4 regions of the Priestia sp. 53B2 genome follow, and region 3 is predicted to be linked to each of the others. Evidence: riboswitches for the same ligand, from Rfam matches in the RefSeq annotation. Region 3 holds a riboswitch; each other region holds the start of a gene.

The links. A riboswitch is a leader RNA that binds a small molecule or an ion and turns the genes downstream of it on or off. The one in region 3 is predicted to bind thiamine pyrophosphate.
Region 1: linked by a shared signal. The riboswitch ahead of tenA (thiaminase II) and the one ahead of ACN6NE_RS13780 (thiamine phosphate synthase) in region 3 are both predicted to bind thiamine pyrophosphate.
Region 2: linked by a shared signal. The riboswitch ahead of thiM (hydroxyethylthiazole kinase) and the one ahead of ACN6NE_RS13780 (thiamine phosphate synthase) in region 3 are both predicted to bind thiamine pyrophosphate.
Region 4: linked by a shared signal. The riboswitch ahead of thiC (phosphomethylpyrimidine synthase ThiC) and the one ahead of ACN6NE_RS13780 (thiamine phosphate synthase) in region 3 are both predicted to bind thiamine pyrophosphate.

What each region holds. Positions count from the first base shown of each region.
Region 1 is NZ_JBLZXA010000027.1:301,183-306,775, reverse strand. Features, by position in the region: gene ACN6NE_RS22035 (sodium-dependent transporter) at 1-789, opposite strand, end outside; gene ACN6NE_RS22030 (hypothetical protein) at 965-1,147, opposite strand; gene ACN6NE_RS22025 (TspO/MBR family protein) at 1,451-2,197, opposite strand; TPP riboswitch at 2,424-2,522, shown strand; gene tenA (thiaminase II) at 2,620-3,309, shown strand; gene ACN6NE_RS22015 (aldehyde dehydrogenase) at 3,338-4,738, opposite strand; gene ACN6NE_RS22010 (ArsR/SmtB family transcription factor) at 4,752-5,054, opposite strand; gene ACN6NE_RS22005 (SDR family NAD(P)-dependent oxidoreductase) at 5,067-5,593, opposite strand, start outside.
Region 2 is NZ_JBLZXA010000027.1:318,004-323,596, reverse strand. Features, by position in the region: gene ACN6NE_RS22125 (helix-turn-helix transcriptional regulator) at 266-718, opposite strand; gene ACN6NE_RS22120 (hypothetical protein) at 872-1,492, shown strand; RNA gene ssrS (6S RNA) at 1,602-1,779, shown strand; gene ACN6NE_RS22110 (pyridoxamine 5'-phosphate oxidase family protein) at 1,926-2,354, shown strand; gene thiE (thiamine phosphate synthase) at 2,382-3,026, opposite strand; gene thiM (hydroxyethylthiazole kinase) at 3,040-3,846, opposite strand; TPP riboswitch at 3,921-4,029, opposite strand; gene ACN6NE_RS22095 (MFS transporter) at 4,231-5,439, opposite strand; gene ACN6NE_RS22090 (TetR/AcrR family transcriptional regulator) at 5,536-5,593, opposite strand, start outside.
Region 3 is NZ_JBLZXA010000018.1:66,808-72,400, reverse strand. Features, by position in the region: gene ACN6NE_RS13800 (thiazole biosynthesis adenylyltransferase ThiF) at 1-565, opposite strand, end outside; gene ACN6NE_RS13795 (thiazole synthase) at 562-1,329, opposite strand; gene thiS (sulfur carrier protein ThiS) at 1,335-1,538, opposite strand; gene thiO (glycine oxidase ThiO) at 1,535-2,662, opposite strand; gene ACN6NE_RS13780 (thiamine phosphate synthase) at 2,646-3,269, opposite strand; TPP riboswitch at 3,391-3,492, opposite strand; gene ACN6NE_RS13775 (hypothetical protein) at 3,651-3,866, opposite strand; gene crcB (fluoride efflux transporter CrcB) at 3,914-4,303, opposite strand; gene ACN6NE_RS13765 (fluoride efflux transporter FluC) at 4,304-4,720, opposite strand; gene ACN6NE_RS13760 (amino acid ABC transporter substrate-binding protein) at 5,044-5,593, shown strand, end outside.
Region 4 is NZ_JBLZXA010000016.1:30,396-35,988, forward strand. Features, by position in the region: gene ACN6NE_RS13260 (VanZ family protein) at 1-222, shown strand, start outside; gene ACN6NE_RS13265 (hypothetical protein) at 335-523, opposite strand; gene thiC (phosphomethylpyrimidine synthase ThiC) at 501-2,270, opposite strand; TPP riboswitch at 2,384-2,498, opposite strand; gene ACN6NE_RS13275 (hypothetical protein) at 2,580-2,870, opposite strand; gene ACN6NE_RS13280 (undecaprenyl-diphosphate phosphatase) at 3,328-4,152, shown strand; cyclic di-AMP (ydaO/yuaA leader) riboswitch at 4,426-4,565, shown strand; gene ACN6NE_RS13285 (cation:dicarboxylate symporter family transporter) at 4,672-5,593, shown strand, end outside.

The sequences.
Region 1 (5,593 bases), on a different contig from region 3:
CAAGCCCGCCAGCAGCGAAACAAACAAGTTCAAAATAGCAATAGTGCCAGCTGAACGCGTCAAGCTTACTTTTTTCCCTAAATAAGAGCTATATGTCACCATGCAGGATAATCCCACGCAAAGCGAGAAAAACGACTGACCGAGCGCATAGAGAACAGATGACCCTGTAATGGCTGAAAAATCCGGTTTTAAAAAGAACTTTACTCCGTCCATTGCTCCATCTAATGTTAAAGAACGCACCACGATAATGATAAAACAGATAAATAACAGCGGCATCATGTATTTATTAGCACGCTCTATTCCTTTTTGTACACCTTTTGAAATAACAAACACTGTAATTAATAAAAACAGCGCCTGTGCACCTAATACTACATAAGGTTGGCTAATGACGGCATTGAACAACGGGCCGTACTCTTTTCCGCTTAGCATACCGGTTACGCTCATAATCGTATATAAAATCACCCAGCCGCCAACGACGCTGTAAAAGGAAAGCAAAACGACACAGCTTAGTACTCCCAGCCTGCCAATCCATACCCAAACGGATTTTGGAGCAATTGCCTTATAAGCACTAATCGCTTCTTTTCCCGTATGTCTTCCAATGATAAATTCTGCCAACAGAAGCGGCAATCCAATAAAAATCGTAAATAAAATAAACAACGCAAAAAACGCTCCACCGCCACTGGTTCCCGTTACGTATGGAAACTTCCATATCGCTCCTAGACCAATTGCTGCCCCAGCAGATGCTAAAATAAAACCGAGGCGTGAAGACCACTGATTTCCTTTACTCATATAATGTTACTCTCTCCTCTTCTAAACTCAAAACTCACCTGATTAGTACTGTACCATAAATGCAGAAGAAAATCATTCCCGTTTTACTTTTTTCTATAAAACGATATCTATATAGAATAGAAAAATGAAGAAGCAGCTGCTTCTTCATTTTAAGGTTGGTGTTTCTATTCAAAATTTATTCTCTGTACGATGATTCATCTCCACGGTAGGCTTCTTGATTTGAAATTTCTTCAATATGCATATGCCCTTCTCTCTCTAAACGAAGGACCGTACGCTCTGCATCTTCATAACTCTCGCACGTCACTTGTTTATATTCCATATCATCTTTATCTGTGTAAGCGACTAAATATGTTTCCATTTTAACTCCTCCTAATATAACCTGTATGTAACGTATGTTGCCTTTTTCGTTTATTTCTAAACATATAGGCTCCAAACATAAAGCCTAGCATACTATAATAGCGGAACTTCAATTTAAAAAAGTTGAATTTTTCATTATGCACCGATGCAACATGGAGGTTACACTTATGACATTTATTTTATCATTCGTACCAATTGTTGTTCCTTTTGGTATTTTAATTAGCTTAATTGCTTTTACAGCTGCTTTTTTACAATCAAAAGAGCATCATAAAAAGCTCTAGCTTACAAAAGCTAGAGCTTCTTTTTAAAAACGTCTATAGCGTTTAATGAGTCCCACAATAATGGCAATTGCTAATAAAACAACTGAAATGATGACAGTAATGACAATTGGCTGATTTCCACTTTGCTTCACTGCAATGGCAATATAAGCCCAAATAAAAACAAGCGGATAAACAGCGTCTCGGTTTTTTAATGTAAACATACTGCCCAGCGCACCTCCTACCAGCAGCATAATAATCGTCCATACTAACTCGTTTAGGCCAAACAAGTGCTGTATTCCATTTGCTTGAAATACGACAAACACATTGACAATAGTCGCAACAGAAATCCATCCAAGATAAAGCGAAATCGGCAGACGCATAAACCATGTCGTCATCCGAGAATGCTGAATAATGGAATATACAATCATTAATGTGCCTAAAATAAAGAGCATAACTAAAAGGGATAACTTATAGTAATCGTTTTGGAAAATAAAAATCCACGCACTATTTAACAAACAGTTTAGAAAAAACCAAATGCCGATACGTGCATATATTTCCTTTTGATCTTCTCTTGCAAAAAATTGGCGTATAACCCAAATGGTTAATAATAAATAAATAACGCCCCAGATAGCAAAGGCATAACCCGCTGGTGTAAACAACGTAGGAACTTGCGCAGAAGCTTCTCCCGTTGTTTTGCCTCCTATTGGAATAGCATTTGCTAAATAATTCACAAGCAGTGTAATAGCCAAGCCTACTGTATTTAATACAGCATACAAACGAAATTTCGCCATTTTGTTCTCTCCTTTCTTCTATTTATATGGGAATGTTTCGGAGACGAAAACGGCTCTTCCCTTCATTAATACCTCTTCTTCCCTAAAAATATGCATTTTTAAACAAAAATGATTAAAAATAGCTTTAAGAAGCTTCCTCTTTAAGAAATAAAAACGGTTAGCGCACATTTTCCTATAACGCTTTCTATTTTTCAGAATATATGGTAAGTTAAACATAGATTAATAGGAAGTCCACTAGGGGTGCCCACCGGCTGAGACAAGTTTTCTTGATCCCTTTGAACCTGATCTGGCTCATACCAGCGTAGGAAAGTGGCAATGTTCAGTTTTTTTACTGTCCTTTGCCACTCCGTTTATAAACGGAGTGTTTTTTATTTCCTTTATGTGCTTGTTTGTGACTTTCTCATAATTAAAGGAGGATTTTGATGTCATTTTCATCTCAATTAAGACAAGAAGCAAACTATATTTACGAAGCCATTTTTAACCATCCTTTTATTAAAGGAATTGCTGAAGGAAACGTGCCAAAAGAAGCGCTTATTCATTACGTTTCTCAAGATTACGAATACTTAACAGCATTTGTTCGCATTTACGGCGCTGCTTTAACGAAATGCCGCACGCGTACCGAAATGGAAGCCTTTAATGCCGGCATTTCTACGGTATTACATAGTGAAGTACACCCTCACAATAATTTTTGTGAAGTAGCAGGCGTACGTTATGAAGACCTTCACACTGAGACGCTTTCACCGACGGCCAGCCACTACATTAACCATATGACAAGTGTTGCGCATACAGGCAGCTTAGCAGAAATCATTGCAGTACTTCTTCCATGTCCATGGACGTACGTTGAAATTGGCCAGCGCATTACAGAACAAGTAAATCCATCTCCTTCTCATCCTTTTTATGAATGGATTCAGTTTTATAATAATGAAGAAATGAATGGCACAACACAATGGTTTTGTAACAAGCTTGATGAACTCGCCGAACAAGCGACTGAAGAAGAACGTAACCGTATGAAAGATCACTTCATCAAAAGCTGTGAACTCGAGTATTTATTTTGGGAAATGGCATATACCCAAGAAAAATGGCCGCTTTCTCAGCTTTCACTTTCAAAATAACGAAAAAGCCTCCTATCAGGAGGCTCTTTTATTTCAATAATTTTTTGATCATTTTCAAGTTTTGTTTTTCCGAAGGATAGCGGAATGACAAATCAAACTTGGTTGTTTGAGACAGCATGCTTTTAAAATGAGTAAATGTCTGAAAGCTGTCTTTTCCATGATATTGACCCGTGCCGCTTTCTCCCACTCCGCCAAACGGCAAATATGGCGTAGCGATATGCATAAGCGTATCGTTTATACAGCCTCCTCCAAATGAAAGACGCTCCGTTATGACGTTTTGCACATCTTCACTTTCTGTAAATAAGTAAAGAGCTAACGGCTTAGCTTTTTCTTGAACTTTATGAATGACTTCGTCTAGTGTTTCATATTCAATCATAGGAAGAATAGGCCCAAAGATTTCTTCTTGCATGACATCTGATGTCCAGCTTACTTCACTTAACACCGTAGGTTCTATTGTTAGCGTGTTTTTATTGTATCCGCCTCCAACTATAGCATTTCCGTCTTTTAAAAACTCAACTAGCCGAGTAAAATGGCGCTCACTGACAATACGGCCGTAGCGGTCGCTTTCAAGCGGATTACTACCGTAAAATTGAGAAATCGCTTCGCGAAGTTTCTCTATCAGCTGCGCTTTCACTTTTTTATGGACGAGCAAATAATCAGGAGCAACGCACGTTTGCCCTGCATTCATTCCTTTGCCAAACATAATTCGTTTTGCTGCAAGATCTAGATTTGCATCTTCATGTACAATGCACGGACTTTTCCCGCCTAGCTCAAGCGTGACTGGAATAAGCTGCTTCCCTGCTTCTTGCATAATAATTTTCCCTACATTTACACTTCCCGTAAAGAAAATATAATCAAGCGGCTGTTTTAAAAGCAGGCTTGTTGTGTCTACAGCGCCTTCAATCACCGTCACAAATGCTGGATCAAAAGCCTCAGCTAGTAATTCTTGTATAACGCGAGATACGCTAGGCGTTAATTCAGAAGGTTTTATAATCGCCGTGTTTCCAGCGGCAATCGCTCCTACTAAAGGAGACAGTGCTAATTGAAACGGATAGTTCCACGGAGCAATAATTAACGCGACTCCATACGGTTCAGGAACAATTTCCCCTTTAGATCCCACATGTGTTAAAGCGGTTTTTACTTTTTTAGGCTTCATCCATTTTGCTAAATGTTTAAGCGTAAATCGAATTTCCTCTAGTAAAATCCCAATTTCCGACGTGTAGGCCTCTACTTCAGATTTATTTAAATCTTGTTTTAAAGCATCCATAATTCTCTGCTCGTTTTGTTTGACTACGTCTCTTAGCTTATTCAGCGCTTGAATACGGCTGCTGATACTCTTTGTCTTTTGCGCATAGAAATACTGCTTTTGTGTAGAGACAATATGTTCAATGACCGTTTTATCTGTGATATAGAATCGCTCGTGGTTCATCTCTTTCATCTCCCTATAAACATTCGCTTTCAACTGTAGCAAGCAAGCTTTTTAATAGCTCAACTGCCTCACTTAAAGCTAGTGAATAATATCTCTGCGTCCCTTTTTGCTCAATTTGCACAAGCTTTTGATCGCGTAAAATTTTTAAATGATGAGAAATTGCCGGTCGTGATAGAGTAGACTCGTTTGCAATTTCATTAACGGTTAAAGGCTCTTTTTCGGCGAGCAGCAAAATAATATCTTGTCTTGCTGAATCACTTAGAGCCTGAAAAATAGGAATGCTGGCACGAAATAACTCGACTGCTTTTTCACTCATATATATTCTCCTTTATTTAATTTCTTGCGTTCTTCGGACAACGGATGTAAGCCACTTTCTTGGCACGAAGCGCAGGATGAACGTAGCAAGACGAAACTGTACTCCTGGTACGATAACCGTCTGCCCTTTCATAAATTTTTTATAGCCAACTTTCGTTACTGTTTCTACATCCATTGCACCGCTTTGAAAAAGCTTGGAGTTGCTTAGCTGGGCTCGGTCGCTAAAACCAGTTTTAGTTGGACCCGGGCATAGAGCACTTACCGTTACATTGGTACCTCTTAATTCGTTTTCAAGGGCCTCTGTGAAAGATAACACATACGCTTTCGTTGCGTAATATACCGTCATAAGTGGGCCTGGCATAAATGCAGCAACAGATGCAATGTTTAAAATTTTTCCGCGATTTCTTTTGACCATATCCGGTAAAAATAATTTTGTTAAATGAGTTAATGCTCGAATATTTAAATCAATCATGTTTAACTCTTCATCTAAAGCTGTTTCAATAAATTTGCCGTATAATCCAAAACCAGCATTGTTCACTA
Region 2 (5,593 bases), on a different contig from region 3:
ATAGCAGTGGAAGAAAAATCCGAACGATGAATCAAGACTCTTGATGGAGAATCAAATTCGTTCGGATTTTTTTATGGATAGGGTGAACGTAGGTTTCGTGTATGTGGTTGCTTCTAGCGGTTGATTGGAGGGCAAGGCAAAGACTCCTGCGGGAAAAGCGAAGTCTTGCACGGAAATCAACAGCTGTGTGACAAGCGATTCAGCTCCTTTATCCCATTTGTTCGTCTCTAGATTGAAGTGATTTTGTTATGTCCCGGCCTCTTTTTTATTCATTCGTTAATTCTTCAAACCTTTTTACCGCTTCGCTTTTATCAAATGAACTAAACCATCGATAGTCTTGGTCATCTAAAATGCGATAGTGCTGACTAATCATATTTTGCTGCAGACGAAAAGAGCCTTCTTTTTGAATTTCTTTCCACCATACTCTTCCTCCGAGCGTTTTATCTTTTGGAGAAGATACCCCGTTATGAGCAATGATTTCTACTACTTCTAAAGGAACGTCTCCTAAAACCGATTGAAGGATTTCACTGTCACCAAACAAACCGCATACTGCAACAGTGGTCGTCCACCCTGCTTCCGTGCGCCCTTTTTCAATTTGAACCAATGTTTTTTTGGAAATACCGATGACTTCAGCCATTCTGTCTTGTGAATAGTTTCTTTCTAAACGAATTAATCGTATTTTATCCGATACTGATTTAATCACTTCTTGTTTATTCATTTTCACAGCCCTTTCTTTCTATACACGCACATTTCTTTAGTGTAATATTACACCTAATTAAAGAAGAGTTTCAAGTGTTTCCCTTCGTCACAAGACAGGGAAATATACTGAAATGGTTTTTGTACACTAAAACAATTAAAAGGAGTTGAGAATATGTATATCATTGTATGGGCTATGCTTGTACTATACGCCTTGCTGCTAGCTCCGGGAGCAAGCGCCGCTAATGATTTGCTGTTTAAAAATCTTATCACAGGAAATTTTCAACAGGTAGATCCGCTCGTGGTTACGGTATTCTCTTTTTTAGGACTTTTCCCAGTATTGTTTATGTTAATGATCTGTAAAAAAGATACATACAAACTGCCTGGATGGCCATTTTCTCTTCTATCATTTGCGCTTGGAGCTTTTTCTCTTTTGCTCTATTATCATTGGAAAGGACAAAAAGTTCGACCACGTTCGCGTATTCCTTCACGTTTCATTGCTATCATTTCTTCTCGTCTATGGATTGGACTATGCTTAGCGCTCACGATTGCAGGTTACGTATACGGACTATCCATAGGTTCAATAAAAGCTTATGGAGATGCTTTTATGCAGTCACAGCTTGTTAGCGTGATGACCGCTGATTTTTTTGTTTTAACGTGGCTTTCTTACTCCGTTATGACAAAAGAAAGGATAGCATCCCGGCCTTACCTTCTTTTATGTTTCATTCCAGTTGCGGGCCCTTTTCTTATTTTGTTACTGCTTCCCCGCCAAGATGTTAGAGAAGAAAAACTTTAAATAAAAGTCTTGCGTTCCATTCATTATTCCGTTATAATCATTTCTTGTACGATGAAAGTTGATTAATTAGAAAACATTTATATATCGGCATCTTATTTACATTTGTTATACATACCTGCGCTGTGCGTATACTCATGTTGTCTTAAACCTTTGAGTGTTAAAAGGGAGCTCAAAATTTAGCTGCAGATAGCACGCCCTTCTTGGGACGCTAAACCCGGCTATGAGGGCACCCACCTAGTAGATCTGGGTATTTAAGACACTTAGGGTTACGGCAGTGCGGGCTTATTTTTTAGTTAGCTGTAGCTAGCTTTTTTTATTTTTCAATTTATTAGTTTACATAATTATTTTATTGTTAACTTACTTTTTTTTAGACATGTATGTTTTATTTATCTTCGATTGAGGAACACAAAAAGTAATAAAGGAGATGGATAAAATGAATGAACAAAAAATTGCTAAAAAAGTAAACGAAGTATTAGAAGGAAATCGTGTAGGTACATTAGCTACAGTTGTAAACAACAAACCCCACTCTCGCTATATGACATTCTTTAGCGATGAAGATGGTATCGCTCTTTACACACCAACAAATATCAATACACATAAGGCAGAAGAAATCGAAGCCAATCCGAACGTGCACGTACTATTGGGCTACAGCGGCGAAGGATATGGCGATCAATACTTAGAATTATCTGGGACAGCTGTTCTTCGTACTGGTGATCAATTAAAAGGGCGTATATGGAACGATCACATGAAAGAATGGTTTGACGGTCCAAATGACCCTGAGTATGTTGTTCTTGAAATTACGCCGAACGAAATTCGCTTCATGAATGAAGGCGAAGAAACTCCTCAAACTGTTCAGCTATAATAAAAAAGCGCACACTGTGCGCTTTTTTTATTTTCCTACCGCTTCTTTCAATTGAGCTGCTTTTTCTTTTGGAGAAGCTGCTAAGCTAATCGCGGTAATAATAGAAACGCCATCTGCACCTGCTTCTACTACTTGTTTGGCATTTTCAGGTGTGATGCCACCGATTCCTACAATTGGAAAGTCAATATTCTGGTTTCGTACTTCTTCAATTAATTTTGTACCTTGCACTGCTTTTGCATCTTTTTTTGTAGAAGTAGGAAAAACAGGTCCCATTCCTACATAATCCGCTCCGTCTTTTATCGCTTGCTGCAGCTCTTGTATATTATGAACAGAAACGCCCACAATTCCTTTTCCTATTTTCTCTCGAACAATATGCGCTTTTTCATCTTCTTGTCCAATATGAACGCCATCTGCTTGTAAGCGGATCGCTAAGTCAAGATCATCATTCACGATAAAAGGAACGCTATGCTGCTGACAAATTTGCTGAAGTTCTTTCGCCAGCTGATATTTCGCTTCTCCTGTTAAGGCACCCTCGCCTTTTTCACGGAATTGAAACACGGTAACGCCGCCTTCAATTGCTTCTTTCAACACTTCTCTCGGATCTTTTGTACAGTTATTGCTGCCCATTATAAAATAAACTTGCAGCAGCTTTTTGATTTCTTCGTTTGTCATTTTCCGGCTCCTTTTAACGTTGATGTACTCTTGCATATGATTCAATATCCTGCCCGGATAAAAGATGAAGCTGGTTTAACAGCTCAATTTGAAAGCTTCCCGGCCCTTCTTCACCTTTTTTCGCTGCGGCGATCTCACCTGCCACTCCGTAAAAACTTAAAGCAGCAACGCTTGCCTCGACATATTCTTTTTCTACAGCAGCGAAAGCTCCTATTATTGATGTCAGCAGACATCCAGTCCCCGTCACTTTCGTAAATAACGGGTGACCGTTGTCTACTGTATACGTTGTGTTTCCATCTGTGATTACATCCTGTTTACCCGTGATAACAATCACTGTATCTAATTTGTTCGCTGCTTTCTCAGCAAGTTCAATGACGTCTCCTTGCCCTTCTAATGAATCAACGCCTTTAATGAGCCATGACTCGCCTACTACATTCGCAACTTCAGCAGCGTTACCACGAATAACTGCAATATTTAATTCTTCTACAAGCTGACCTGCTACTTCTGTACGAAACGGTGTCGCTCCGGCTCCTACAGGATCGAAAATAACCGGCACGCCATTTTCATTTGCTGATTTTCCTGCTATTCTCATCGCTTCTACTTCTTGAGCCGTCAGTGTACCCATATTTAAGACAAGCGCTCCGGCGATTCGTGCCATGTCAGCCACTTCTTCCTTCGCATAAGCCATAACAGGTGAAGCTCCTAGTGCAAGCAGTCCATTTGCAGTAAAATTGGTTACCACAACATTCGTAATATTATGAACAAGCGGACTTGTATCTCTTACTTTTTCTAATTGAGCTGAAATTTTACTAATATCCATATTCTCTCACTCTTTTCATTTAGTTTTAACACTGCAAAAAAAAGACAAAAAGCACCTTGCATGCGCAAAGTGCTTTGGTATGTACTCACATTCCCTGCGCTGGCATTATCCAACAGGTTCAAATGGTCAACAGGCGTCCCTGTACTCTCAGCCTGCCCCGCGCAAGCTCCCATACTATTCTTGTTACGTTTAAAGTTTACTATTAACCTTTTTTATTTGCAACCATTTCACTGTTTTGCCGATAAAATAAATCTTCTCTATAGGCTGAGTGGCGTTGTAAACCTTACACCTTTCCTAAAAGAATACTCAAAAGACCTCCAGTAAGTTACTGGAGGTCTTCTATTCCCTAAGAATTCTATCATTTTTTCCTTATGGTTATTTCTCTTAAACCGCTTGATTTCTCACAGCTGTTTTTCTGTCCTTCCCTGCTCTTAAAGATAAAAGAAAACAAAGCAGCAGTACAAGTGCAGCTGATACGTACGGATAATTAATGTTTATATCAAAGAGAAAGCCTGCTACAACGGGTCCAATAATATTCCCAAGACTTGTATAAGCAGAATTTAGTCCGGCTATATATCCTTGGTCGTCTTGTGCCATCATCGACATTTGCGTGCTGATTGCCGGACGTAAAATATCTGTTGCTAGAAAGACGATGAACGTCACAACAATAATAAGCCAGTACGTGTGCACAAATAGCGTAAGTAAAATAAAAAGTCCCGTCATCATCAAGCAAAACGAAATCACTCTTTTTTCACCAAACTTATTTAAAATCCAGCCAAAAATCGTAACCTGCACTACAGCCCCCGCAATAGAGCCAAACGTAATAACAAACGCAATATCTTTTGGCGTAAAGCTAAATTTATGATCAACAAATAGTGAAAAAATCGTTTCATAATTGGATAATCCAAACGATGTCACAAAAACAATAATTAAACTTAAAAAATAAGGTTCTTTATAGGAATTCATAAGCTGCAGTAGCAGCCGATCTTCTTTTGGATTCTCATTGTTTGAAACAGCATGATTTTGTACAGGACGAGACTCTGGCAAAACAAAAAGCGTAATCACTGCAGCCAAGCCTCCTGCTACTGCGGCCATATAAAATGGTACACGCATGCCGTATTCAGCTAAAAAGCCTCCGATACCGGGCCCAATAATAAATCCTGTTGTAATTGCGGCCGTCACATAGCCCATTCCTTTAGCGCGTTCTTTAGCAGACGTCACGTCCGCTGTATAAGCCATAACAGCAGGCATAATAAGCGCGGCCCCGACTCCGCCTAACATTCTCGATACAAATAATAAAAGAGGTGTACTCACTGAACCAAAGAACCATTCAGACAAGGCAAAAACAATCATTCCCGCTACAATAATTTTCTTTCTTCCTAACGAATCTGATAACCGCCCCGCTAAAGGTGAAAACAGAAATTGAGTTAGTGAAAACACCGCTACTAAAAGCCCCATCACGCTGCCGTTGATATGAAGCTCCGTCATATATGTTGGCATAATTGGAATCACGAGACCGATTCCTGTAAAAATAATAAAAATATTTAGCATGAGCAGCAAAATCGCCGCTCGATTTCTTAACAATAATGACATATAAACCTCCTGATTTCAAAAATACTGAACGTTCGGTCTATAAAAATACAAAATAATGAGGGATTACTCATTACCGCAATAAGCATCCCCGATTATTTAAGAAGACCTTGCTATAATTCCGTTTAAAAATACATCGATTGCTGAATGGTAGAGC
Region 3 (5,593 bases):
GACTAATAATTCCCACTGTATCACATGTTAACCCTCCAAGCGGTACAGATTCAAGCAAACAGGATAAACACGGTGTTTCACTTGGTATGATAGTATAACTAATTCCATAACTTCCTACACATGCTCCGTAAATCCAAGGAATATCATATTTTTGTGATAAGTCATTCATTACAAGGCGTGTGTCAAAATTATCGGTTGCATCAATCATAACATCTACCCCCTCAACAAGCTGTTCTAAAACTTGAGGGGTACCGTCTGCTACGTGCGCTTCTACTTTTACATCATGATTAATATCATGAAGCCGTTTTTTAGCGGCAATTGCTTTTGGGATTCTTTTATCAGCATCTTTTTCACTATACAATTGCTGCCGCTGAAGGTTGCTCCACTCTACATAGTCCCGGTCAATGAGCGTTATTTTCTTTACCCCCGCTCGTGCAAGGGCCTCGGCGTTCCCTGTTCCAAGAGCACCTGCTCCTACAATCAGAACATGCTTTTCTTGAATTTGCTGCTGTCCGCCTTTTCCAATAGGTTGAAACAGTTCTTGGCGGGAATAACGATTAATCAACCGATACTCATCCCTTCTGTTGGACTGCTTGCCGTTGCATATTGTTTCTTTTCAATACGTCCTGCTTCAAATGCTGCTCTTCCTGCTTCAATCGCTAGCTTCATAGCACGAGCCATCTTCACAGGATCTTTTGCTCCTGAAACAGCTGTATTTAATAACACACCATCTGCTCCTAGCTCCATAGCTTGAGCTGCGTCTGAAGCCGTTCCAATACCTGCATCTACAATTACTGGAACAGTTGATTGTTCAATGATAAAACGCATGTTCAACGGATTAATAATACCTTGACCTGAACCGATAGGCGAAGCTCCTGGCATAATGGCATGTACCCCTAACTCCTCTAAACGACGCGCAAGTAAAACATCATCTGATGTGTAAGGTAAAACGGTAAAGCCCTCTTTTAACAGTTCTTCACTAGCTTTTAATGTTTCAACTGGATCAGGAAGCAGCGTTTTATCACATCCAATTACTTCTACTTTCACCATGTCACAAAGTCCAGAAGCCTTTGCTAATTTAGCAATACGTACGGCCTCTTCTGCATTTTTTGCTCCCGCAGTGTTAGGCAAAAGAGTGAAACGCTTCACATCAAGCGCTTCTAGTAAATTAGGCTGATTTTGATCAAAAATATCCATTCGTCTAACAGCAAATGTTAAAATTTCTGTTTCCGACTCTTCTACCGCTTGACGCTGAGTCGTAAAGTCCGGAAATTTCCCTGTTCCTAATAATAAACGTGAATTAAATGTATACTGTCCAATTTTTAACATACTCTTCATCCTCCTCCTACAAATGAAACGACTTCTAATGTATCTCCATCTTTTAAACTTGCATCACTATGTTCTTCTTTTTGTAAAATGTTCTTGTTTAGCTCAACAATTACCACTCGTTCATGCAGGTTCTGAGCCTGCAACAAGTGCTCGACCGTTTCAATTTCATCTCCAACAGTAACGGTCTTACCATTAATGATTAGATTCAATGAACTCCCTCCATTACTCTCGTTAGCTGAAATGATGTGAAAAATGAATGATTCGGCTTTTTCCCTAACAAAGCATCAGCCATAATTTTTCCAGTTGCAGCACTTAATAAAATACCGTTTCGGTAGTGGCCAAATGCCATGTGTAGATTCGCTATTTCAGGATGCTCTCCTAAATAAGGCCAGCCATCATTTGTTTGTGGACGAAGACCTGCCCATGCTTTTTCAAATGTGGCTTCTTTAATAGCTGGCAGAAGCGCAGAAGCTTTATTCAGCAAAAATTGAATACCCTGTGCAGAAACCGTCTTGGTAAAATCATGCTGTAGCTTAGTTGCCCCTATTACGATTCTTCCACCAGTCTTAGGCACTAAGTAAAAACCTTCATCTAAAAAAATCGTTTTAGAAAGCAGCGGCTTATGGCTTTGAAGAGCAATACACTCCCCTTTTACAGGAAACACCTGACCTAAATGTTCAGAAGAAATAAATCGTTTAGCCCATGAGCCTGCTGCAATAACTACTTTTTCTCCATAAAAAGAGCCTTTGGACGTCTGTACACCTTTTACTGTTTCATTTTCCATAATAAGAGAATGAACGTCACAGTATTCGAATACATCTGCTCCGTGATACAAGGCTCCATGAGCAAGAGCTTGCGTTAACTTAGCCGGAGCTAGCTGGCCGTCTCCCGGTATTGTAATGGCTCCGTATATGTCTGGAGAGAGCCCCGGTTCTAACAAACGCGCTTCTTTTACATCGATCCATCTTACATGTTCATCCCACCGGTGGTGCTGAGCGGCTTTTTTCTTTAATACGTGTGCATCTTCTTCTGTTACAGCGACTTTTAATAAGCCTTTTTGAATGAGCTCTATGTCGATAGCCGTTTTTTCTTTTAGTTCCTTCACCAGTTCAGGAAACATGCTTCTACTCTTAATAGCAAGGTCTAAAAGAGGGCCTTCTTCATCAATCTCAGCTTGAGCACCTAAAATACCAGCGGCTGCACTTGAAGCTTCACAACCAATTTGATTGCGCTCAAGAATAGCTACTGAAGCTCCTTGTTTTGACAGATGATAAGCGATAGAAGAGCTGATTATACCTCCTCCGATTAACAGTACATCATAATGCTGCTTCATTTTTTCCACCTCCAGATGTCCATATATGAGAATATTGTTTAATCGCTTTGAGGGGATCTTGCGAAAGCATGACACCAGACATCACAGCTATACCGTGTGCTCCTGTTTGAAGCACCTCTTTGGCATTTACAGGTGTAATCCCTCCAATGGCAATAACCGGTATCTGCACAGCGTCTACTACTTCTTTTAGTGCTGCTATCCCTCGACTTTTTAATCCTTTTTTTGAATGTGTTGAATAAATATGTCCGTATAGAATGTAGTGAGCCCCATCTTTTTCAGCTTCTAAAGCCTCTTCCACAGAGTGAACTGACTTTCCGACAATAAGAGAAGGAAATGCGTCTATAACAAACGAAACGTCTAAACTATGATAGGCAAGCTGTACGCCTTTTGCTTTTAAAGCATGCGCTACATCAACTCTGTCATTCACAATAATTTTAGAGCGACAAAATGGCAGGCTTTCTAGTAAACATTGAATCTGCTTTGCCGTTTTCTCTTTTTCTCTAATATGAACAGCGCCCGCAAAAGGCGCGATAGCCGTTAAAATTTTTTGAAGCTCTTCGATTGGCTGCTTATCTGTTGTAATGACATGAAATTTAGGAATATCCACATGATCGAAACCTTTCCATTCAGAATAAAGAGAAATTTCAATCACTTCGTCTTGTGTAGAGGGCTTTATTACATACAAAAAACCACTCTACAACGTAGAGTGGTTAGCATGCATCGTTATGTAAACATGATCGCCACTTCCCTACGCTGGTCCAAACCAGATCAGGTTCAAAGGGTCCGAAATACATTCGTCTCAGCTTCAAAAAGCTCCCCTAGTGATTGCTATTTATTGATTTTGTTTTCGCACTTAAAATTATAACACAACTAGATGTAAATACAATATCTCTTTATGCTCTTACGGCTCTCTTCCTTTTATAGATGTATCTTTTAAGCTTCTTTACTAAGAGGCCCGGCGCACCGCATCATTCTGCTTTTTATATGGTTAGTAATCGGTATAGTCGTCAAATTCTTCTTTGTCTTTTTCCTTTTTCCGATCCCATATAAACAGCAGGAGTAACATAATAAAAGTTAGAATATAAAAACCGTAAAAAATAAATGCCGCCACAACATTTATAAATAAAAATAAAAAACCGATGATCTGACCTGCAACAGCTACAATCAACAAAATGTATTTCCAAACTTCTGCTTTTCTATCCATTCTCTACTTCTCCGTCTTTTTGTTTTTCCCTACTAGAAACGTTCTCTTTACTTAAATAAAAACGTTCCTGCCAGTAAGCCGACTGTAAATAAACCAACTGTTCCAAATGCTGAAATCCCCACGTACGCCAACATTTTTCGATAAGATTTTTCTCGAATTAACTGTACGGTTTCCACACTAAACGTTGAAAAAGTGGTAAAGGCACCAAAAAAACCAATGCCAATCATTAAAAATATTGAATCATCATAAGCATGACTCGGGACCTTTTCATAATAACTACCGTAAAAAAGACCAAGCCCAGACGCACCGAGCAAGTTTACAAACAGCATTGATACTGGAAAAGGAGGGTTTGAAATTGTTTTTGTAACTTTTAAACCCAAAAGATATCGGCATATTCCTCCAGCTGCCCCGCCAAGTGCCAAGCTCACTATGCTCATTTACTTCACCTCATGTACTTTCACTAAATTTTCCCCTGCCGCTTCACCGCATAGAAAGCCTGCTAAAGCAAGAAGGATTCCACCTACTAAAGAGACAATGACATAAATGGCTCCCCCAAGTAAATGGTGCTGAGTGAGAGAAATGACGTCTCCTGCAAACGTTGAATACGTTGTAAAACCGCCGCACACGCCAACTCCTAGTCCAAGCTTTATCCATTCTTTTGGCTTTTTCCACGCAAAAAATCCTGTTAATAGGCCTAGTATGAAGCTTCCTAATAGGTTTTCAATTACCGTTCCTATTGGATAGCCCGTATATAATAAGGAAAGGTTCAGCAAATAACGTGCATATGTACCAGCGATAGCACCAAAGGCAATTGAGATTAAGTTTATGGCTTTCATCATATCGCTCCGTTTCATAAATTCTTCTTTAAGTGTACCATAAGGAATTTATTTCTACCTTAACATTTAACTATATGTTTATTGCACCAAAAGTCATGAAAAAATGAAAGAGAAAATCGTCGCATGAAACTTCCTTTTTACTCCTCTAATTTCCCTTAAAAATCCACTTAATCCAAATTTTAAAATCTTTCTGTATCCTTATGACAAACCGTGTATAGAAGGTATATTTCCCTTATTTTAAGTCACATTAATCGTATAAGTTTTTTTTGTTGACTTTTGCTGTGTTCTTGTTTAGTATCACAGAGTATCATTTCCTATCAGAATACTAGGGGGTTTAGAAAATGAAGAAATTTGCTGCACTTTTGTCGCTACTATTAGCTTTCACAGTTGTGCTTGCCGCATGCGGTTCTAGCTCAAAAAATGAAGCAAACAATGGAGACAATAAATCTTCACAAGAGGATTTATATAATAAAGTGAAAAAAGATGGTGTATTAACAGTTGGAACTGAAGGTACATACCCTCCGTTCACTTTTCATGATGACAAACAAAAGCTAACTGGGTTTGATGTAGAATTGGCTCAAGAAGTAGCTAAACGTCTTGGCGTAAAAGCTGAGTTCAAAGAAACACAGTGGGATGGCATGTTTGCAGGATTAGATGCTAAACGCTTTGACATGATTGCTAATGAAGTGGGTATTCGTGAAGATCGTCAAAAGAAATACGATTTCTCTGACCCATACATCCAGTCAGGCGCCGTATTAATTGTTCGTAAAGACGAAAAAGATATCAAATCATTTAAAGATTTAAAAGGAAAAAAATCAGCGCAGTCATTAACAAGTAACTATAAAGACATGGCTCAATCTTATGGTGCAAACATTACGAGTGCTGAAGGTT
Region 4 (5,593 bases), on a different contig from region 3:
ATTCCTTTGTTTATGAAGTGGTTTGATGGTTTTATCCAAGTGTTTACGACGGGTTTCTTAATCAGTTTTTTAATTGAAATTTTACAGTACAAGCTAACGGAACGAGTATTTGACATTGATGATATCTTTTTGAACACGCTAGGTACATTTATAGGCTGGGTTATTATTAAAATACTATATTGGGTCAAGAACGTGCTGAAAGCACGTTTCAAAAAAAGATAAAGAGATGGAGACATAACTGAATCAATAGCTAGAAGCAGCTACAGATATGAAGCCTACGTTTACCATCACAATGAAAAGATCCGAACGATTCATCGTTCGGATCTTTCTTCAACTAAAATGCTTTTGTCCTAGCCACTGCCTCTTGTTGATAGAAACACTTAATGCAGCGCCTTACCGAAGAATGGGATGATTCAACGATAATATGCTGACAATTTTGCTGAACAAATAATAACTTTTGTTCAAGCTGCTTAATTTGTTCTTTAAGCTGTTCTACTTCATTATTGATAGATATTTGAACCACTGTTAACAAACTCTTTAGCTTTTTCTTTCATTCCTTCTTTTCTTACTTCGTTTACATCTTTTTCATTTTCTTGAGCCATGTTACGAATATCTTGAGAAATACGCATCGAACAGAATTTAGGTCCACACATTGAACAGAAATGGGCTGTTTTAGCACCTTCAGCGGGAAGTGTTTCATCGTGATATTCTTTTGCGCGCTCTGGATCTAGTGACAGGTTAAATTGATCATTCCATCTAAATTCAAATCTTGCTTTAGACAGCGCGTTATCGCGTTTTTGTGCTCCTGGATGGCCTTTTGCTAGGTCAGCGGCATGCGCAGCAATTTTATAGGTGATAACCCCTTCTCGAACGTCTTCTTTATTCGGCAGACCTAAATGTTCTTTTGGTGTTACGTAGCAAAGCATAGCTGTCCCAAACCAGCCAATCATTGCAGCCCCAATACCTGATGTAATATGGTCATAGCCTGGAGCGATGTCGGTTGTAAGCGGTCCAAGAGTATAGAAGGGAGCTTCTTGGCATATTTCCATTTGTTTATCTACGTTTTCTTTGATGAGGTGCATAGGGACATGTCCAGGACCTTCAATCATAACTTGAACATCGTGTTTCCAAGCAATTTTAGTTAATTCACCAAGCGTTTCTAATTCACCGAACTGTGCCTCATCATTAGCATCTGCAATGGAACCAGGACGTAGCCCATCGCCAAGCGAAATAGAAATATCGTATGCTTTACAGATTTCACAGATTTCTTCAAAGCGAGTATATAAAAAGTTCTCTTCATGATGAGCTAAACACCACTGCGCCAAGATGGATCCTCCGCGTGAAACAATACCTGTCGTACGTTTCGCTGTCAGAGGAATATAGCGTAAAAGAACACCTGCGTGAATAGTAAAATAATCAACACCTTGTTCTGCTTGTTCAATTAATGTATCGCGATATGCTTCCCACGTTAGATCTTCTGCTACGCCTTTTACTTTTTCAAGCGCTTGGTAAATAGGAACGGTCCCTACAGGAACAGGCGAGTTGCGGATAATCCATTCGCGTGTTGTGTGGATATCCTTTCCTGTTGATAAATCCATAATTGTATCGGCTCCCCAACGCGTTGCCCATGTCATTTTTTCTACTTCATCTTCAATAGCTGAACGAATAGCTGAATTTCCGATATTAGCATTAATTTTCACGTGGAATTTGCGGCCGATAATCATCGGTTCGCTCTCAGGGTGATTGATATTATTAGGGATAATGGCACGTCCTCTTGCTACTTCTTCACGCACGACTTCAGGATCCATCTGTTCACGAATAGCGATAAATTCCATTTCGGGTGTGATGATTCCTTTTTTCGCATAGTGCATTTGCGTTACATTTTGATTTTTTTTCGCGCGCAAAGGTAAACGATTAGTGATAAAGCGCTCGTACTGGTCTCTTGGATCACCATCATAATAACCGTTATCCTGTGGCTGAACCGTACGGCCTTGATATGTTTCTACATCGTTTCGTTCTGCAATCCACTTTTCGCGCAGAGCCGGTAATCCTTTTTGTAAATTAATTTCATAACAGGGATCTGTATAAACACCGCTCGTGTCGTATACACGTACGGGACTATTTTCTTCTTCACCAAAAGATCCTGTAGTAGGAGACTGATGAATTTCACGCATAGGCACTTTAAGGTCTTCTCTGGATCCTTGGACATATACTTTGTGACTGTTTGGAAAAGGCTTTTTCATAGAAACTGATACATTTTGTTTTGACATTACATATTCCTCCGGTTTCGCATAAAGTGTAGCTATACCGAACCATAAAAAAATCGGGTTCTGTGATAGACAGAACCCGATGGAATAGGCGAAAAAAGAATAAACATATACTATTCTTTTTAAGACTACTTCCCTCCGCTGGTATAACCCAAATCAGGTTCAAAGGGTTAAAGAGTTTTATTGCACTCTTCTCTCAGCCTGAGCTATCAGACACCCCTAGTAGAAATAACATTCAAATTATTCAATTTACGGCTTAAGTTTACCATCATTCGGTAAAAAATCAACCCTTAAATAAAAAAAGCTAGACAATTAACGTTGTCTAGCAGCATCGATTGCAATCACAATAGCTGTAATAATGTGCATGATAAACCCTAAAAATGGAATCCAAGCAACCAGTGAAGTAACAATCCCTAGTATGTTTCCATACGCAGATAACCCTCGTCTATTAGCTAAAATGAGTGTGATAGCATGAAGAATAAATCCAATAAAAAGAGGAGTATAACTAAAGCCCATAACAATCCCCGCGCCAATTAAAGGAATTCCCAGCAAGGCTTCATACCCAGCAGTGACCCATTTCATTGTACGTACATTTCCATTCATAGTAAAAAGCCTCCTAAAAAAGATACTACTATATACGAGAAAAGAGAGAAAAAAGTTTCAAATTACTTAGGGGATATGTCGTATAAGCAAGCGCTAGTTGATTAAAATGATAGATGACAGTAAAGGGGATGGAAAAAACATAATGATTTAGTCATTTTTTCACACTAAAGAAAAATAGTCTAGATGATTCATTTTTAGCTAAGGGACCGGAATTTATACCGAACATAGTGACTACTTTCTAAAATAAATAAAAGCTGATATCGTGTTTTTTGATTATAGCATGTAAGGTTTTTATTACAAATTATTAAAGATTCTTATCTTTTTGCAAATACACATTGTATTTCATAGTTTTAACAATTATGATAAAAAAGCAAGTGTCAAAATAGGAAAATAGTTGAGCATGTAAAACGAAGCGATAAGCTTATTAATTTGAAAGAAAGGCAAGGTACATAGCTTTATGTGGGAAATTATTGTAGCAATCATTTTAGGGATTGTAGAAGGTTTAACAGAGTTTGCTCCTGTTTCGTCAACTGGGCATATGATTATTGTGGATGACCTGTGGTTAAATTCAAAAGAATTATTTTCATCTCCAGTAGCTAATACATTTAAAATTGTTATTCAGCTAGGGTCGATCTTAGCAGTAGTAGTTATTTTTAAAGATCGTTTTATTAATTTATTAGGATTGGGAAAAAAGCCAGCTGCTCCAATTGGACCGACAAATCGCTTGAATTTAATGCAGGTAATTGTTGGTCTATTACCCGCAGGAGTGTTAGGACTTTTGTTTGATGATTACATTGATGAACATTTGTTTTCTTTAAATACGGTGCTAATTGGCTTAGTAGTCGGAGCTGTATTAATGATTCTAGCAGATTTGTTTGGACCTAAACGTCCGCGTGTAGAGACGGTGGACCAAATGTCTTATGGACAAGCACTGGGTATAGGGCTGTTTCAATGTATTGCTCTTTGGCCAGGTTTTTCTCGTTCAGGCTCAACGATTTCAGGAGGAGTTCTTCTTGGAATGAGCCATAAGGCAGCGGCAGATTTTACATTTATTATGGCAGTGCCAATCATGGCAGGAGCAAGTGGACTTTCATTGGTTAAAAACTGGCAGTATTTCACATCAGATGCACTACCATTTTTTATTGCTGGTTTTATCAGCGCCTTTATTTTTGCGCTGGTATCTATTCGCTTTTTCCTGAAATTAATTAATCGTATCAAATTAGTACCATTTGCACTGTATCGAATTGTGTTAGCAGCTATTCTATATTTTGTATTTTTATAAAATAAACACGCGTGTTCTTTAGTCCCTTAAACGTCTAATAGAGACTCAAAGAGCAAGAAAAAGCTATTGCAATGTTGCAATAGCTTTTTTGCATAAATATATATTATCGCCTTTTGAAAGCGTTTTATAAACATGGGTATTGACAAAACGTGTCGAAAAATAGTAAATTAATATTTGTGCAGTATAAAGTTAAGTAAAAGTAAGACTTCTGTTTAGTTTTATTGACTGTAAAAAACGTATGACAACGTATAGATCGTTTTAATTTTATAAAAACTGAATAATAAGCTTAATCGTATAGAGCGGGGGAATCATTATCGGCAGTAAAGCTGCCTTGGGGTGAATCCTTACAAAAGGTAGGAAACTCTCAATTCCGAATCCGACAGTTAACCCCGTTTGCTTTATTGAGAGAAAGAGCCCAAAATAGCGTAAGTAAAAGGCTGTTCTTTCTTAAGAATAGTCTTTTTTTGTTTTTTCAGAAAAGTATATACAAATGTCATACATCTTTGGGGAGGTACATCTATGAAAAAAATTCGTTTTGGTTTGGCTACGCAGATTTTTACCGGATTAATCCTCGGTGTTCTTGTAGGGGTAATTTGGTTTAACGATCCACGTGTAGTAACATACCTACAGCCGCTAGGAGACCTATTTTTAAGATTAATTAAGATGATTGTTATTCCAATTGTTATCTCAAGCTTAGTCGTTGGAGTTGCAGGAGCAGGGAGCGGTAAACAGGTCGGAAAGCTCGGCGTTAAAACCATTCTCTATTTTGAAATTATTACGACTTTTGCAATTGTAATCGGTGTATTGGTTGCTAATATTTTTCATCCTGGGCAAGGTGTAGACATTCATTCAGCACAGAAGAGTGATATTTCACAATACGTTGAAACTTCCGAACAGCAAGAAGGAAAGTCAGTGGCTGAAACTTTCTTACACATTGTTCCGACAAACTTTTTCCAGTCAATTGTTGAAGGTGACATGCTAGCAATTATTTTCTTTACAGTGTTATTTGCACTTGGAGTAGCGGCAATTGGGGAAAAAGGAAAGCCAGTTGTACAATTCTTCGACGGCGTTTCTCACGCAATGTTTCACGTGGTAAATCTTGTAATGAAAGTGGCTCCAATTGGTGTATTTGCTTTAATTGGTGTAACAGTTTCAAAATTCGGCTTAGAGTCACTCCTTTCATTAGGAAAGCTTGTTATCTTAGTTTACTTAGCGTTAATTTTCTTCCTGCTTGTTGTATTAGGAGGAATTGCGAAATGGGCAGGAATTAACATTTTCCACTTATTCCGCTATATGAAAGATGAACTTTTGTTAGCATACAGTACATCTAGTTCTGAAACAGTTCTTCCGCGTATTATGGAAAAACTTGAAAAGATGGGCTGTCCAAAAGCTATCGTATCGTTCGTTGTACCAATTGGTTATACATTTAACCTAGATGGTT